DNA from 4 places in the Massilia sp. AB1 genome. Region 4 is predicted to be linked to each of the others. Evidence: predicted binding sites of a transcription regulator. Region 4 holds the regulator's gene; each other region holds the start of a gene.
The links. The regulator sigma-54, encoded in region 4, starts transcription at its own class of promoters, with help from an activator protein. The targets are predictions, from matches to a motif close to TGGCANGNAANCTGCTTT.
Positions count from the first base shown of each region.

Region 1 (3,725 bases), on a different contig from region 4:
AGCTGGTGTCGGAAGCGACCCGCGCCAAGGTCGAGCACGCGGTCGGCGAACTGGGCTACGTGCCCAACCGGGCTGCGCGCGCCCTGGCCTCGGCGCAATCGAATGTGATCGTGGTGCTGGTGCCCTCGCTGTCGAATGCCGTGTTCCCGGCGGTCCTGGACGGCATCCATGAAGCGGTCGGGCCCAGCCGCTACCAGCTCCTGATCGGCAATACCCATTATTCGGACGCCGAGGAAGAGAAGCTCCTGCGCGTCTACCTGCAGTCGAATCCGGACGGCATCCTGCTGACCAGCATCACGCACAGCCCGCCGGTGGCGCAGATGCTGGCCAGCTCGCGCGTGCCGGTGGTGTCGATGATGGACCTGGCCAGCGGCCCGGACGCCTTGTCGGTGGGCTTCTCGCAGCACGATGCCGGCATGGAGATGACGCGCCACCTGATCGGGAAGGGCTACCGCCGCATCGCCTTCGTCGGCGCCCAGCTCGACGAGCGCACCCTGCGCCGCGCCGACGGCTACCGCCAGGCGATGCAGGAGGCCGGGCTGGCCGATCCGCGCCTGGAGATCATGGTGCCGGCGCCATCCACCATCGCGCTCGGCGCCGAACTGATGGAGCAGATGCTGGCCACGGCGCCCGACTGCGATGCGGTCTTCTTCTGCAACGACGACCTGGCCCACGGCGCCATCTACTACTGCCAGCGGCGCGGCATCCCGGTGCCGGAAAGGGTGGCGATCTGCGGCTTCAACGACTTGCCGGCGTCGGAACTGATGGTGCCTTCGCTGACCACGATCGATACGCCGCGCTACCGCATCGGCTTCGAAGCCGCCAGCCTGCTGCTGCAGGTCATCGCGGGCAAGGCGCCGGAACAGAAGCGCATCGACCTCGGCTTCACCTTGCGCCAGCGCGAAAGCACCTGATGCCGATGCCGGCGCAACCCGGACTGCCGGCCTCTGGTACTTGCTTGTTAGAAATAAATCGTAACTGTCGGTAAATTTTACAAGCCTCCTTGTCAACCCGCTCCGCATAAATCAAAAAAGTTAGCGTTATCAAAGGCTTGGCCAACTTGGCATGCTCCTTGCGTAAAGACGCGCAGTTCCAGCGATCGCGGGCCGTCGGCCCATGAGACGACTGGGATCTGACAACAAGGGATGAAAATGCTAAAGAGAACCATGCACCTGGCCATGCTATCGGCCATCGGTGCCGTGGCCATGCCTACGCTCGCCCACGCCACCCTCATCACGAGCTCGAGCAACACGTTCACGCTGAATCGTTCGGTCACCGATACCCTGGGCGCCAACAAGTCGGCATCCGATGGCGCCGTCGAACAGACCAACGTCAACCTGGGTACGACCAAGCTCGGGCAATTCAACAGCAGCACCGGTGTGCTGACCGGCGTCAACATTGGACTGAGCTCGACCTACAAGCAGACCAGCAGCGTGACCGCACCCGCGACCAATGCAGGCAGCAACGGGGGCAATGCCAATGCTTCCGGTACGGGCAGCAGCGCGATCAAGCTGACGGTGCCGACCGGGGTATCCGGCGCCGCCGCCAACCTGTCGGCGACCGACACCTGCGGCGGCAAGCCCAAGGAAGGCTGCAACAACGGCGCCACCTCGACCCCGCTCAATCACAACCTGACCATCGAATCGGCCAGCCTGAATGATTACGTCGGGGCGGGCACGGTCGACGTGAACCACACGGCGACTTCGCTGAAGGCCGAGACCACCCTGAACGGCTTCAACAGCCAGGCCAGCACGAACTCGACCCTCGACTGGTTCGGCTCGCTTACCGCCAACTACAGCTACCTGCTGCACGCGGAACAGTCCTTCGATCCCTGGGGCAGCAAGACGATGACCCTGGATTTCGGCTCGGTCTTCCAGGGCGACAGCGTGGCCGACCTGGTGTTCTTCTTCCACAACCTGGCGGGCGAGCGCGTCGGCATGAACATGACCGGCATCGCCGAAACCGGTGATCCCGACGATCAGTTCACGACCAATGTCGCCAGCGTCGGCACCCTGGCGGCGGGCACGAGCAAGCACTATGCGGCCAGCTTCCTGACGGACAAGGTGGGATCTTTTGGCGCGATGTACGAGTTCATCTTCGCCGACGCCGCGCCCGAAGGCAGCTATGCAGCGAGCACGCTGGGTTCCGGCTACAAGCTGACCTTGAACCTGAAGGGCAGCGTGGTCGAGCGTCCGGCCGACCCGGCCGAGGTGCCGGAGCCAGGTTCGTTGATGCTGCTGGGCATGGGGGCCGCCGCGCTCGGCCTGCGCCGCAAGCGCAAGGCCTGAACACCACTGCGCGATCATCCCTGCGCCTGCCATGTGCTTTACAAAAGCACATGGCAGGCGCTAATACCGTTCAGTTAGCGTATGAACGTCGTTCCGGCGAAGGCCGGAACCCAAGTTCTGCGTGAGCTATCGAAGCGCTTAACTTGGGCTCCGGCCTTCGCCGGAGCGACGGTTTTTCTGCTAACTGAACGGCATTACATGGCAGGCGCTTCATTCTGCTCGTCCAGATGGGCGCTTTCGCCTGTATGGGCATCATGGGCGTTGGCAGCTGCGGCAAGAGCGCAGCAGGCGCCAAGCGGGCGGCGCTGGATAAGCCTTCAATGTGCGCGACGATCCGGATACCCTGGTCGCGCGTATCCTGGCGAGTACGGCTGCCTGAATTCAGCGCGGAAGGGTCTGTTCCAGGAGCCTGGAAGCGGGGGCGATGAGCAGGACGCTCAGATAGCCCAGGAAGGAAAAGCAGCGCCACATGCAGGAAAAGCAGAAGGCGCACAGGATCCATTGGGCCAGGTTCTCCGGCAAAGGCAGTCCCGCCGACTCGAACACGAGCCGCGTCGATAGTACGGCCAGAACGGTCACCAGACCGCCGTACCACCACTGACTTTCCAATTTGGATCCCATTCGTCTCCTCCGGGCGAAAGACGTAGCCTACCACGGCTGAGTGGCTCAAAAGGTTGCACAAAACCACGCTTTTGTTGAAATTCCCCCCATCGGTGATGTGAGACTGCGGCCGGCGTCCGCTCTAGACTGCGGTTTTGCCGGTGGGCGCAGGAAACCAGACCCTTCCTGCGCGGCCGTCTTCACCAATTCCGGGGCCTCCATGAACACCATCCAACGCATCCTCCTGCTGACCGGCGCCTGCCTGTCGCTCAACGCCCAGGCGCAGTCCTTCGGCGACTTCCTGAAGAATTCCGCCGCCAATGCGGCGCGCGCCGCCGTGTCGGGCAACGTCGACCGCGCGGTCACCGGCGCCATCGACCGCGCTTTCCAGGGCAATCCGGAACAGGCGCAGGCACAGGCCCAGCCCCAGGTTCAAGCGCAGGCACAGGCTGCCCAGCCGGCCGACGCCGCCGCCACGGCCGCGGCGCCGGTGGCCGCCAAGCCGCCGCTGCCCGCGGGCTGCAAGCGCATGAAGGGCGCCAACCTGCTGCTCGGCCCCAGGCCGGACAGCTTCGAACCCGCCGGCCTGTGGCCGGAAAACACCCAGTGCCCGGTCGGCAGCTTCCGCGATTTCGAGTTCAAGCAGGCGCGTGAAGCCAAGTACGCCTTCCGCGAAGCCAGCAAGATCCGCTGCCACGGCTGCGAGGGCGGTTACGCGTTCGATGCCTGGGGCGGCCATTCCCTGATCAAGAAGGGGAGCGACTATTCGGTCGAGTTCCCCAAGCTGCTGGCAAGCCTGAAGCGCGGCGAGAGCGTGAGCTGGAAGGGCAACCAGTA
Region 1 covers NZ_JAGKSG010000071.1:11,370-15,094, reverse strand. Annotated here, with positions in the region: gene J8847_RS22880 (LacI family DNA-binding transcriptional regulator) at 1-914, shown strand, start outside; gene J8847_RS22875 (choice-of-anchor E domain-containing protein) at 1,167-2,288, shown strand; gene J8847_RS22870 (hypothetical protein) at 2,670-2,909, opposite strand; gene J8847_RS22865 (hypothetical protein) at 3,109-3,725, shown strand, end outside.
Region 1: J8847_RS22875 (choice-of-anchor E domain-containing protein) is a predicted target of sigma-54. The motif match lies at 1,062-1,079, and genes of this name have one in related genera.

Region 2 (3,725 bases), on a different contig from region 4:
CGATCCTGGCCAGGATGCGTAGGAGCGCAATCTTGTAGGTCGATGACTTCCCGTCCGTAAGGATCAAGTGGCGTAGCAGCGGAAGCGCGCCCAAGCCATCATCGGGTAGCCCAAGAACCACAGTCGTCCATGAAATACCGGTCCGGCCCAGCCTGTCCGGGCTGTCGTCGGTGCGAACCTGCCTGAGGCCGAACTGCTGGGCCATCGCCGTCAGCTCTGGCAGCGTCACCTCGTACATGGCGCGATCGGTATCGGGCGGACCAATTCGAAGGCTGATGGCGATTCGTCCATTCGGCGACAGCAGCGTTGCCAGCTTTCGTAGGGCACGTTGGCGTGAAGTAGGCGGCACGTGCATCCAGACTGCCGAGAGCAGGATCAGATCGAATGTAAGGCCCAGCCGGCGTACCTGTGCCAGGTTTGGCAGGCTGTCAGCCAACCAGTGAATACGTGGCGAAGGATGGCACTGGCGCGCGAGGGTGCGCATCGCCTCCGAGGGCTCAACGGCGACAACATCGTATCCCTTGCCCGCAAACCAAGCGGCGTCCCGTCCAGAGCCGGCGCCGACGTCCAGAATCGTCGCGCCGGAGACTGGCAGCAGATCCAGCAGGGTAGGGTGCACATCTTCGAATGTCAGCGATTCGTACTGGGAGACAAGCTGCTCGGCGTTCTGATCGTAGTGAGGAATGGTCTGCACGTGACCTTCGGTTTGTTTTGTCGACTCATCAATTGTAAGCCGAACTATGCTGCCGTAGGGCAATCGATTCGCTTTGCAATCGTGATGAGGCTGTCCTATCTTTAATTTCTACGAAAGGAAATTTACATTTCCTGTCGATAATCTTTACAACAGTAAAGTTGCTCCAAGAAATTTTTCATGTTTTTCAAGGAATTGCAGATTTGGCATAAAGATTGCTTAATAGTGCCAGTAAGTTCACTATAATTTCCTGAAAGAAATATGAAAACCCAACTTGCTTACTCTTTGGCTGCACTTGCACTCAGTGCTTTCGCCAGTACGGCTTCTGCCGCTCTCATCCCTTCAGGCGTACACAACGACGTCGCGTTCTCGACGGTAACGGATGATTGGGGGTGGAAACTCATCAGCACGAGCGATTATGGCGGCGGCCTTTCCGTTGCCGACCTATTTGCCGGTCACCAGAAGTACGTCATGCTGGGTGCAATGCGGCGTGGCTCCACCACGATTGACGTCTTGGCAGCAGACCAATATGCGACGGTGACCACCTATACCTCTATAAACACCACGAACAAATCGAATAACGTGGGTTGGTACTACAACGGCTACTCCATGGGATTTGCCGGCGCCGATGACATCATTTGCCAAAATAGTGCGGACGTGTGCGCGATGGGTGAACGCGATCGCATGAGCTGGCACACCAGCAATTCGATTTCGTACTGGGAGCAAAATCATCTCACCGCGCCCAATTATGTGTTTAACGGATGGCGCAGCGGCAATAACACGGGTATTTATAGTGGCACCGATTGGGTTCGCGTCGTCTTCACGCGCGACGAGATCCGAACTGAAGTGCCGGAGCCCGCATCCCTCGGTCTCATCGGCCTAGGTGTTTTTGCCTTGGCGGCAGCACGGCGTAAATCGCGCGCTGCAAAGAACGCTTAATTCGGCATCAAGAGGCTCGCTAAAACGTGCCTCTTTCTTTTTGGCCCGCGGTAGGGATTTGCTGCACGATGGCGCGGAGAGCGGGATGCCATCAGGGCGGATGAGAGAGCGAAAGGCAAGAATCATTTAGTTTGGTTTGAAGAAATAAGGCAAACTATGCAATGCGTGCAAGCACGGCTTGCGGCAGTCATTGCACTTCGATGCCAACCAGACTTCAACCGAGCGCCAGGCCATGATCATCTCCTCCGCCACGGATTTTCGCGAAGCAGCCCGACGTAAGCTGCCTCCCTTCCTGTTCCATTATCTCGATGGTGGCGCGGGCGCTGAACAAACCCTGCGCGCCAACGTGGACGACTTGCAGGCGGTCAGGCTGCGCCAGCGCGTCCTGCGCGGCTCCGACCAATTAGACGTCAGCGCCGAATGGTTCGGCGAGCGCTACAAGCTCCCGATCGCGCTGGCCCCGGTCGGCCTGGCCGGCATGTATGCCCGCCGCGGCGAGGTGCAGGCAGTCCGCGCCGCCTGCCACCGCCACATCCCCTTCATCCAGTCCACCGTCTCGGTCTGCTCCCTGTCCGAAGTCGCCGCCCAGGCCTCCAAACCAATCTGGTTCCAGCTCTACGTCCTGAAAGACCGCGCCTTCATGCGCGACGTGATGCGCCGTGCCTGGGAGCTGGGCGCGCGCAACCTGGTCTTCACGGTCGACATGCCCGTCCCCGGCAACCGCTACCGCGACCTCCACAGCGGGATGAGCGGCCCCGACGGCCCCTGGCGCCGCGTGCTGCAGGCGATGCTGCACCCGCGCTGGGCCTGGGACGTCGGCCTGCACGGCCGTCCCCACGATCTCGGCAACATCTCCACCTACCGCGGTCACGCCACCGGCCTGGCCGACTACATCGGCTGGCTGGGCGAGAACTTCGACCCCGGCATCGCCTGGCAAGACCTGCAGTGGATCCGCGACGAGTGGCAGGGCAAGCTGATCATCAAGGGCATCCTCGACCCGGACGACGCGCGCGACGCGCTGAAGCTCGGGGCCGACGGCATCGTAGTTTCGAACCACGGCGGCCGCCAGCTGGACGGCGCCATGTCCAGCGCCCAGGCGCTGCCGGCGATCGCCGAAGCGGTGAAAGGGCAGATGACCATCTTCGCCGATGGCGGCGTGCGCACCGGCACCGACGTGTTCCGCATGCTGGCCCTGGGTGCCGACGGCGTGCTGCTCGGCCGCGCCTTCGTCTACGCCCTGGCGGTGCAGGGCCAGGCCGGCGTCGAGAAGCTGCTGGCCATCATGGAAAAGGACTTGCGCACCAACATGGTCCTCACCGGCGTGAAGTCGGTGGCGGAAATTGGACCCCACTTGCTGGCCCGATGAGGCGGCTAACCAACATGCATACCAGGGAACTAGCTCTTATTGCAACAAAGCGGTAACATCGAAACAAGCCTTGCAGTAAGGAATCTGTAAGGAAACGCGTGAATTCTAGAAATAGTTTCAAAGTATTTAATTAAGGAGGAGTCCCCAGAGCCAAGCGTTGTGCGTGTCATCGATTCAGATTCAGTCCGTGCATTTCATGTATCAGTCCGTAATCAATAACTAGACAGGAGACATACGATGAAGAAGGGCGACAAAGATTTGAAGGAAGCAGTACCGAACCGCAGGAAGTTCCTGGGAACCGCAGCCGCCGGCACCGCCGCAGGCGCGTTGGCGTTCCCGAGTATCGCAACCGCACAAACGACGAAGCAGATGCGCTTCCAGAGCACCTGGCCAAGCAAGGACATCTTCCACGAATACGCGCTGGACTTCGCCAAGAAGGTCAATGACATGACCGGCGGCGAAATGAAAATCGAGGTGCTGCCCGCCGGCGCCGTGGTCCCGGCCTTCGGCCTGCTCGACGCCGTTTCCAAAGGCACCCTCGACGGCGGCCACGGCGTGATGGGCTACAACTACGGCAAGCAGGCCGCCATCGCCCTGTGGACCTCGGGCCCGGCCTTCGGCATGGACGCCAACATGGTGCTCGCCTGGCACAAGTACGGCGGCGGCAAGGAGCTGCTGGCCGAACTCTATAAAGGCATCGGCGCCAACATCGTTTCCTTCCTCACCGGG
Region 2 covers NZ_JAGKSG010000030.1:12,490-16,214, forward strand. Annotated here, with positions in the region: gene J8847_RS16725 (methyltransferase domain-containing protein) at 1-694, opposite strand, end outside; gene J8847_RS16730 (PEP-CTERM sorting domain-containing protein) at 953-1,630, shown strand; gene lldD (FMN-dependent L-lactate dehydrogenase LldD) at 1,863-2,996, shown strand; gene J8847_RS16740 (TRAP transporter substrate-binding protein) at 3,234-3,725, shown strand, end outside.
Region 2: J8847_RS16730 (PEP-CTERM sorting domain-containing protein) is a predicted target of sigma-54. The motif match lies at 896-913, and genes of this name have one in related genera.

Region 3 (3,725 bases), on a different contig from region 4:
TGTGTCGCTGCAAGTGCCGCTGGTCGTCCGCATGAAGGGCACCAACGAAGACCTGGGCAAGAAGATGCTGGCTGATTCGGGCCTGCCGATCATTTCCGCAGACACCATGGAAGATGCAGCGAAGCAGGTCGTTGCCGCTGCCGCCGGTCAAGCCTAATTCGCGAAGGAAAACAAAATGTCGATTCTGATTAACAAAGACACCAAAGTCATCACCCAAGGTATCACCGGCAAGACCGGCCAGTTCCACACCCGCATGTGCCGCGACTACGCGAACGGCCGTGAAGCCTTCGTGGCCGGCGTGAACCCGAAGAAAGCCGGCGAAGATTTCGAAGGCATCCCGATCTACGCATCGGTCAAGGAAGCCAAGTCGGAAACCGGCGCCACCGTGTCGGTCATCTATGTTCCGCCGGCAGGCGCTGCCGCCGCCATCTGGGAAGCCGTTGAAGCCGAGCTGGACCTGGCGATCTGCATCACCGAAGGCATCCCGGTCCGCGACATGATGGAAGTCAAGGATCGTATGGCCAAGGCCGGTTCGAAGACCCTGCTGCTGGGCCCGAACTGCCCGGGTCTGATCACCCCGGACGAGATCAAGATCGGCATCATGCCGGGTCACATCCACAAGAAGGGCCGTATCGGCGTCGTGTCGCGTTCGGGCACCCTGACCTATGAAGCAGTCGGCCAGCTGACCGCCCTGGGCCTGGGCCAGTCGTCGGCAGTCGGTATCGGCGGCGACCCGATCAACGGTCTGAAGCACATCGACGTGATGCGCATGTTCAACGACGATCCGGATACCGACGCTGTCATCATGATCGGCGAGATCGGCGGCCCGGACGAGGCGAACGCTGCTCACTGGATCAAGGACAACATGAAGAAGCCGGTCGTCGGCTTCATCGCTGGCGTCACCGCGCCTCCGGGCAAGCGCATGGGCCACGCCGGCGCGCTGATCTCGGGCGGCGCCGACACCGCGCAAGCCAAGCTGGAAATCATGGAAGCCTGCGGCATCAAGGTCACCAAGAACCCGTCGGAAATGGCGCGCCTGCTGAAGGCCATGCTGTAATCCAGCGATCGAAGCAAGCACCATAAGGACGGGGAGCGCAAGCTCCCCGTTTTTTTTCGCTCCTCGCGCACGTTTTGTCCGATTCGTGCCAGCCCCAACACCAAAAACCGTCCCCTAGACAAAAATTGCCACAAGGAACTGACATTTTTTGTCACCTAACACGACAATTCTTGTCCTGGCACAGGGTTTTATTAACTTCGCACTAATAAAATCGACCATTTCCAGCCTGGCATACGGATTGCATATAGATGAGTGCGGCAACAACGCAGCACAAGATTCCTGACCCCACACACCGGAGATGAAAATGAACTTCAAGCAAATGCAAACCAAGAAAGCCCAAGGCGGCTTCACCCTGATCGAACTGATGATCGTCGTTGCAATTATCGGCATCCTGGCTGCTGTGGCAATCCCGGCCTACAGCGACTACACGATGAAGGCGAAAGTCAGCGAAGCAGCCTCGGTCTCGGCTCCTGCACGTCTGGCCGTTGCACAAGCCTTCAACGAAGGCAACCTGTCGGATAGCACCGCGCAAGCAGACTTCGGCCTGCCTGATGCTGCCACCATCACCAGCAAGTATGTGACTTCGGTCACCGCCGCTGGCACCAGCGCCACCACCGGCACCGTCAGCGTCGTCATGCAAGGCACCAACAACGAAGACGTGGACGGCAAATCGGTTGTGTACCTGATCACCTGCGTCCAAGGCGCACAGTGCACCACGACCCTCGACGCGTCGACCGACGTTCCTGAGAAGTTCGTTCCGAAGGTCTAATTAGCTAACTGAACCGACCGGACCGCTCAAGCGAGCGGTCCAGGAAGTACCGGTTGCCAAAACGGCTCGATCACATTAGTGATCGAGCCGTTTGTTCTTGTTTAGCAGGCTCTACAGCGAGCTTCCAAGTTCGCTCACTGCTTGATATGGCTGTCCAGCCAGTCGATCACGGTGTGATGCCATTGCACCGAGTTCGCCGGCTTCAGCACCCAGTGGTTCTCGTCCGGGAACACCAGCAGCTTGCTCTCGATGCCCTTGCGCTGCAGCGCCGTGAAGGTCGACAAGGCCTGCGCCGTCGGGATGCGGAAGTCCAGGTCGCCCTGGATCACCAGCATCGGCGTCTTCCACTTGTTCACGTGGTGCACCGGGTTGAAGCGCTCGTGGTTCTCCGGCACCTGGAAGTAGGGGCCGCCGCTCTCCCAGTCGGTGAACCACTGCTCCTCGGTCGAATACGCCATGCCGCGCGTATCGAACACGCCGTCGTGGTTGACGATGCAGCGGAAGCCGTCTGCCCAGTTCCCCGCGATCCAGTTCATCATGTAGCCGCCGTAGGACGCGCCCAGCGCGCAGCTGCGTTCGCGGTCCAGCCACGGGAATTTCTGCACCGCCGCCTCCAGGCCCTTCTGCAGATCCACCAGCGGCTTGCCGCCCCAGTCGTTGCTGATCGAGTCCGTGAACTTCTGGCCGTAGCCGGTCGAACCGTGGAAGTCGATGAACACGGTCGCATAGCCCGCGCCCGCATACACCTGCGGATTCCAGCGGTAGCTCCAGCCGTTGCCGAAACTGCCCTGCGGGCCGCCGTGCACCAGGAAGGCCACCGGATACTTCTTGCCCGGTTCCGCGTTCCACGGTTTCATCACGTGGCCGTAGACGGTGTCGCCATTGGCGCCCGTGAACGAGAACTGCTCGTACTCGCCCCAGCGCACGTCCTTCAGGCGCTCGCTGTTCACCTCCGTCAGCTGCTTCGGCTGCCCGCCCAGCTTCATGGTGTACAGCTGCGCGCCCGAGGCCAGGTTCGCCAGCGTGTAGGCCACCGTCTCGCCGCGCGTGTCGAAGGCGCCGATCGCGCCCTTGCCGGTCAGCGCCGCCACCTTGCCGCTGGCGACGTCGATCGAGAACAGGCGGTGCTGGCCGACGTCTTCCGCGTCGACGATCAGGGCCTTTCCATCCGCGCTCCACTGCAGGTTGCCGGCCGAGCGGTCCCAGTCGGCCGCCAGCGGACGCTTCTGGCCGCTGGCCACGTCCATCAGCATGATCTGGAAGCGGTCGGCCTCGAAGCCGGGACGCGCCATCGCCAGGTAGGCCAGGGTGCGGCCGTCAGGCGAGAACACGCCCTTGGTGTCCCAGGCCGGATTGTCCGCCGTCAGGTTGCGCGGTGCGCCGCCGCCCGCGGCCGGGACGGTGTACAGGTCGAAGTTGGTCGACCAGGCTTCGGTCTTGCCGGCGACGCGCACCGAGAACACCACGGTCTTGCCGTCCGGGCTGAAGCGGAATTCCTCGCGGTCGCCGAAGGGCTTGGACGGCACGTCGCCATCGAGCGCGCCCGACAGGCTGATCGGCGTGGCGCCCGCCTTGCCCGCTTTGTCCAGCGGCGCCGAGAACAGTACGTTATTGCGGTGGTCGGACCAGGTATCCCAGTGGCGCACGAACAGGCGGTCATAGACCTTGCCGGTGGCCTTGTCCTTTTCCTTCGCCGCGACGCGGTCCTTGGTGCAGGCCAAGTCGGCGCAGTCGCGGAACACCGCCATGCTGAAGGCCAGCCGGTCGCCGGTCGGCGCCACGCGGAAGCTGTCCACGTCGAGCGGGAAACTGGTCACCTGGACCGGCTTGCCGCCGCCGACCGGCTGGCGCCACACCTGGGACGAGCCGGAACGGGTCGACAGGAAATACACGGCGTCG
Region 3 covers NZ_JAGKSG010000005.1:100,673-104,397, reverse strand. Annotated here, with positions in the region: gene sucC (ADP-forming succinate--CoA ligase subunit beta) at 1-157, shown strand, start outside; gene sucD (succinate--CoA ligase subunit alpha) at 176-1,057, shown strand; gene J8847_RS24070 (pilin) at 1,377-1,826, shown strand; gene J8847_RS04855 (S9 family peptidase) at 1,961-3,725, opposite strand, start outside.
Region 3: J8847_RS24070 (pilin) is a predicted target of sigma-54. The motif match lies at 1,285-1,302, and genes of this name have one in related genera.

Region 4 (3,725 bases):
CATCCTGCTCGCCGGCATCACCTCCTCCCTCTCGCTCTATCTGCTGACGAAGATCGACAAGCTGGCCGGCGCCCTGGGCATCGCCGACCTGGTGATCGTCGCCGGCGCCGTCGCCCTGGCGCTCGACTTGTCCATCAATATCGGCCTGAATCCGGCGCGCGCCCTGATCGCGGACCTGACGCCGGAGGGCGAATCCCGGACCCGGGGATTCTCGTGGATGCAGGCCATGTCGGGATTCTGGGGAGTGGTCGCCTACCTGATCGGCGCTTTCATCGGCAACGAGACGCTGATCCAGGCCGGCTGCCTGATCGTCCTGGTGTTCGCCTGCGCCACGCTGTTCGTGAAGGAAGCGCCTGTGCTCGCGAAAACGGAAACAGCGCATGCGAGCGTCTCCACCGGCACCGAGTGGCCGGAACTATGGAAGATCTGGATCGCCCATGGGTTCGCGTGGTTCGGAATCCAGGCGATCTTCGTCTACCTGATCGCCTTCGTGCAGGCCTATCTCGTTCCCGCGGCCGCCGCGGGAGCGGCCGCATCCGGGAAGGTCGTCGCCGTCTCCTTCGCCATCATGAACGTCGTCGGCTTCATCGTGCCGGCGCTGGCGCTCCCGCGCGCATCGGGCAGGTTCGGGCGTGTCAGGGTGCATGCCGCCTGCCTGGCCCTCATGGCCGGCGCCTGTCTCGCCATCGCCTTGTTCGCGCGCAGCCAGGCCTCGCTGTACGTGCTGATGGCGGTCGCCGGCATCGGCTGGGGCGCCGTCATCAGCCTGCCGTTCGCCATCATGAGCGAAAAAATCGACCGCCAGCGCATGGGCTTCTTCATGGGCATCTTCAACCTGTCGGTCGTGATCCCGCAGCTGGCCACCACCCAGGTCGGCTTTCTTCTCGCGAAAGGCGCCGGCGCCCACACATTGTTCCTGATCTCCGGCACGGCCCTGCTGATCTCTTGTTTCCTGTGGACATTGGTAGCCGACCCGGGCGCTGCGCCCAGGCAGCTCGGGAGCGTCGCCGCTCGCTAGGGAGGAATGCGGGAAAGGAAAGGCTGGATGCAAAAAGGGCGCCCCCTCAGACGCCCTTAGCTGGTATGCCCTGCTGCCGGTCAGGCCGCAGCGGCTTCTTCGCTGCCTTGATCCGGCAGGCGTTTGATCGCCTGGTGGTTATGGTCTTTCAACATCTGCTTGTGTTTCAGAACCTGCCGATCCAGCTTGTCCATCAGCGTGTCGATCGCGGCATACAGGTCTTGGGCGACACTCGCCACGTGCAGGGTCTTTCCGGACACCTGGACGTTAATCTCCGCTTTTTGCCTTTTTTCTTTTTCAGTGAGGTTGTCGACGGCGAGGAAGACATGGGTATCGATCACTTGATCGAAATGCCTGATGATGCGCTCGAGCTTATTCTGAACGTATTCACGGATAGCGGGAGTCACTTCGAGATGGTGGCCACTGATTGTGAGGTTCATACACACTCCTTTGAAAAGCGCGCCGCCCAGGCGCAAGGCAGGAGTGGGCAGCGCTGTTACAAGGCTTTGCGGAGGCTGACGGGAGGGATCTTGAGCGCTTCTCGGTATTTGGCGACCGTCCTGCGCGCAATGACCATGCCTTGTTCCCCGAGCATCTCCGCGATCTTGCTATCGGATAAAGGATTCTTAGGGTCTTCTGCTCCTGTCAATTGCGCAATGAGAGCGCGGATCGCCGTCGAGGAGGCTTCTCCCCCCGCTTCGGTGGCGACGTGGCTTCCGAAGAAGTATTTCAACTCGAACATGCCGTGCGGGGTCAGCATGTACTTCTGCGTTGTAACACGAGAAATTGTGCTTTCGTGTAGGCCTAGTGTATCAGCAATCTCACGTAAAACAAGGGGACGCATCGCAACCGCGCCGTGGGAGAAAAAGTTCTTCTGGCGCTCCACAATCGCCTCTGCCACACGCAAAATCGTATCGAAACGCTGACGCATATTCTTGATCAGCCATTTCGCTTCCTGCAGCTGGGCGTTCATCTGCCCTTCGCACTTGCCCTGCTTCATCAGCGACGCATACAGGCTGTTCACCCGCAGGCGCGGCATCACGTCCGGGTTCAGCATCACGGCCCAGCCGTTCTTGGCGCGGCGCACGATCACATCCGGTACCACGTAGTCTGACACGTTCGAGGCGAAGGCCGCGCCCGGATGAGGATTGCACTGGCGCACCACGGCTTGCACCTCGCGCAAGTCTTCGTCGTCGCAATCCAGCGCCTTCTTGAGCTTGCTGTACTCGCGCTGGGCGAACCAGCTCAGGTAGCCTTCGACGATCTTCAGCGCCAGGCGGCGCGTCACCAGGGGCACGCCCTGCATGCGGCGGATCTGCAGCGCCAGGCATTCGCCCGCGCTGCGCGCGCCCACGCCCACCGGGTCCAGGCTCTGCACCAGCGCCAGCGCGCAGCGCAGCTCGTCCATCTCGATCTCGAGCTCTTCCGGCAGGCGCGCATGGATCTCGTCCAGCGGTTCTTCCAGGTAGCCGTTGTCGTCCAGCGCGTCGATGACCAGCTCGGCCAGCGCGCGGTCGCGCGCGGAACAGCCGGTGACACGGATCTGCTCCATCAGGTGCTCGCGCAAGGTGACGGAACTTGCTTCCAGCTGCGGGCGGCCGTCTTCGTCCTCGCCCCCGCCCGCGCCGCCGCCCGAACCCCAGTCGGCGTCCGGCGCGTCGCGCTCGCCGTCGCCGCCTTCGAAGCCTTCGCCGTTCTCGCCCGAGGCGGCGGAGGCCTCCGACGCGCCCTCGCCTTCCTGCGCGGGAGCGGCGGGCGCTTCGCCAGTGGCGGGCGCGTTATTGATGGCGCCGTCGGCCAGCAGGCGCACCGAACGGTCGAGCGGGTCGTCGAGCCGCTCGAGCAGGGGATTGTCGGACAGGATCTGCTCGATCTCCTGGTGCAGCTCGAGCGTGGACAGCTGCAGCAGCCGGATCGACTGCTGGAGTTGCGGCGTCAGTGCAAGATGCTGCGATGTGCGGAGTTGCAGGGACTGTTTCATGTCTACATGCGGAAGTGTTCACCCAGATAGACGCGGCGCACGGATTCGTTGGCGATAATATCATCCGGCCGGCCCGAGGCCAGCACCGCGCCCTGGTTGATGATGTAGGCGCGGTCGCAGATGCCGAGCGTCTCGCGGACATTGTGGTCGGTGATGAGCACGCCGATCTTGCGCTCCTTCAGGAAGCGCACGATGCGCTGGATCTCGATCACCGCGATCGGATCCACGCCGGCGAAGGGCTCGTCGAGCAGCACGAAGCGCGGGTTGGTCGCCAGCGCGCGCGCGATCTCCACCCGGCGCCGTTCGCCGCCCGACAGCGACATGGCCGGGTTCTCGCGCAGCTTCTCGATCTGCAGCTCGGCCAGCAGGGTGTCGAGGCGCTCGCTGATCTCGTCCTTGCCCAGCGGCCGGCCATCGACCTGCTGCAGTTCCAGCACCGCGCGGATGTTCTCCTCGACGGTGAGCTTGCGGAACACCGAGGCTTCCTGCGGCAGGTAGGACAGGCCCAGCACCGCGCGCCGGTGGATCGGCAGGCTCGAGATATCGGTGCCGTTGATGTCGATCGAGCCGGCGTCCGAGGGCACCAGGCCGACGATCATGTAGAAGGACGTGGTCTTGCCGGCGCCGTTCGGGCCCAGCAGGCCGACCACTTCGCCGCACTCGACCTGGAGCGAGACGTCGCGCACCACCAGGCGCTTGCCGTAGCTTTTCTGCAGGCCCTTGACG
Region 4 covers NZ_JAGKSG010000010.1:50,683-54,407, reverse strand. Annotated here, with positions in the region: gene J8847_RS08355 (MFS transporter) at 1-1,018, shown strand, start outside; gene hpf (ribosome hibernation-promoting factor, HPF/YfiA family) at 1,099-1,458, opposite strand; gene J8847_RS08345 (RNA polymerase factor sigma-54) at 1,515-2,999, opposite strand; gene lptB (LPS export ABC transporter ATP-binding protein) at 3,002-3,725, opposite strand, start outside.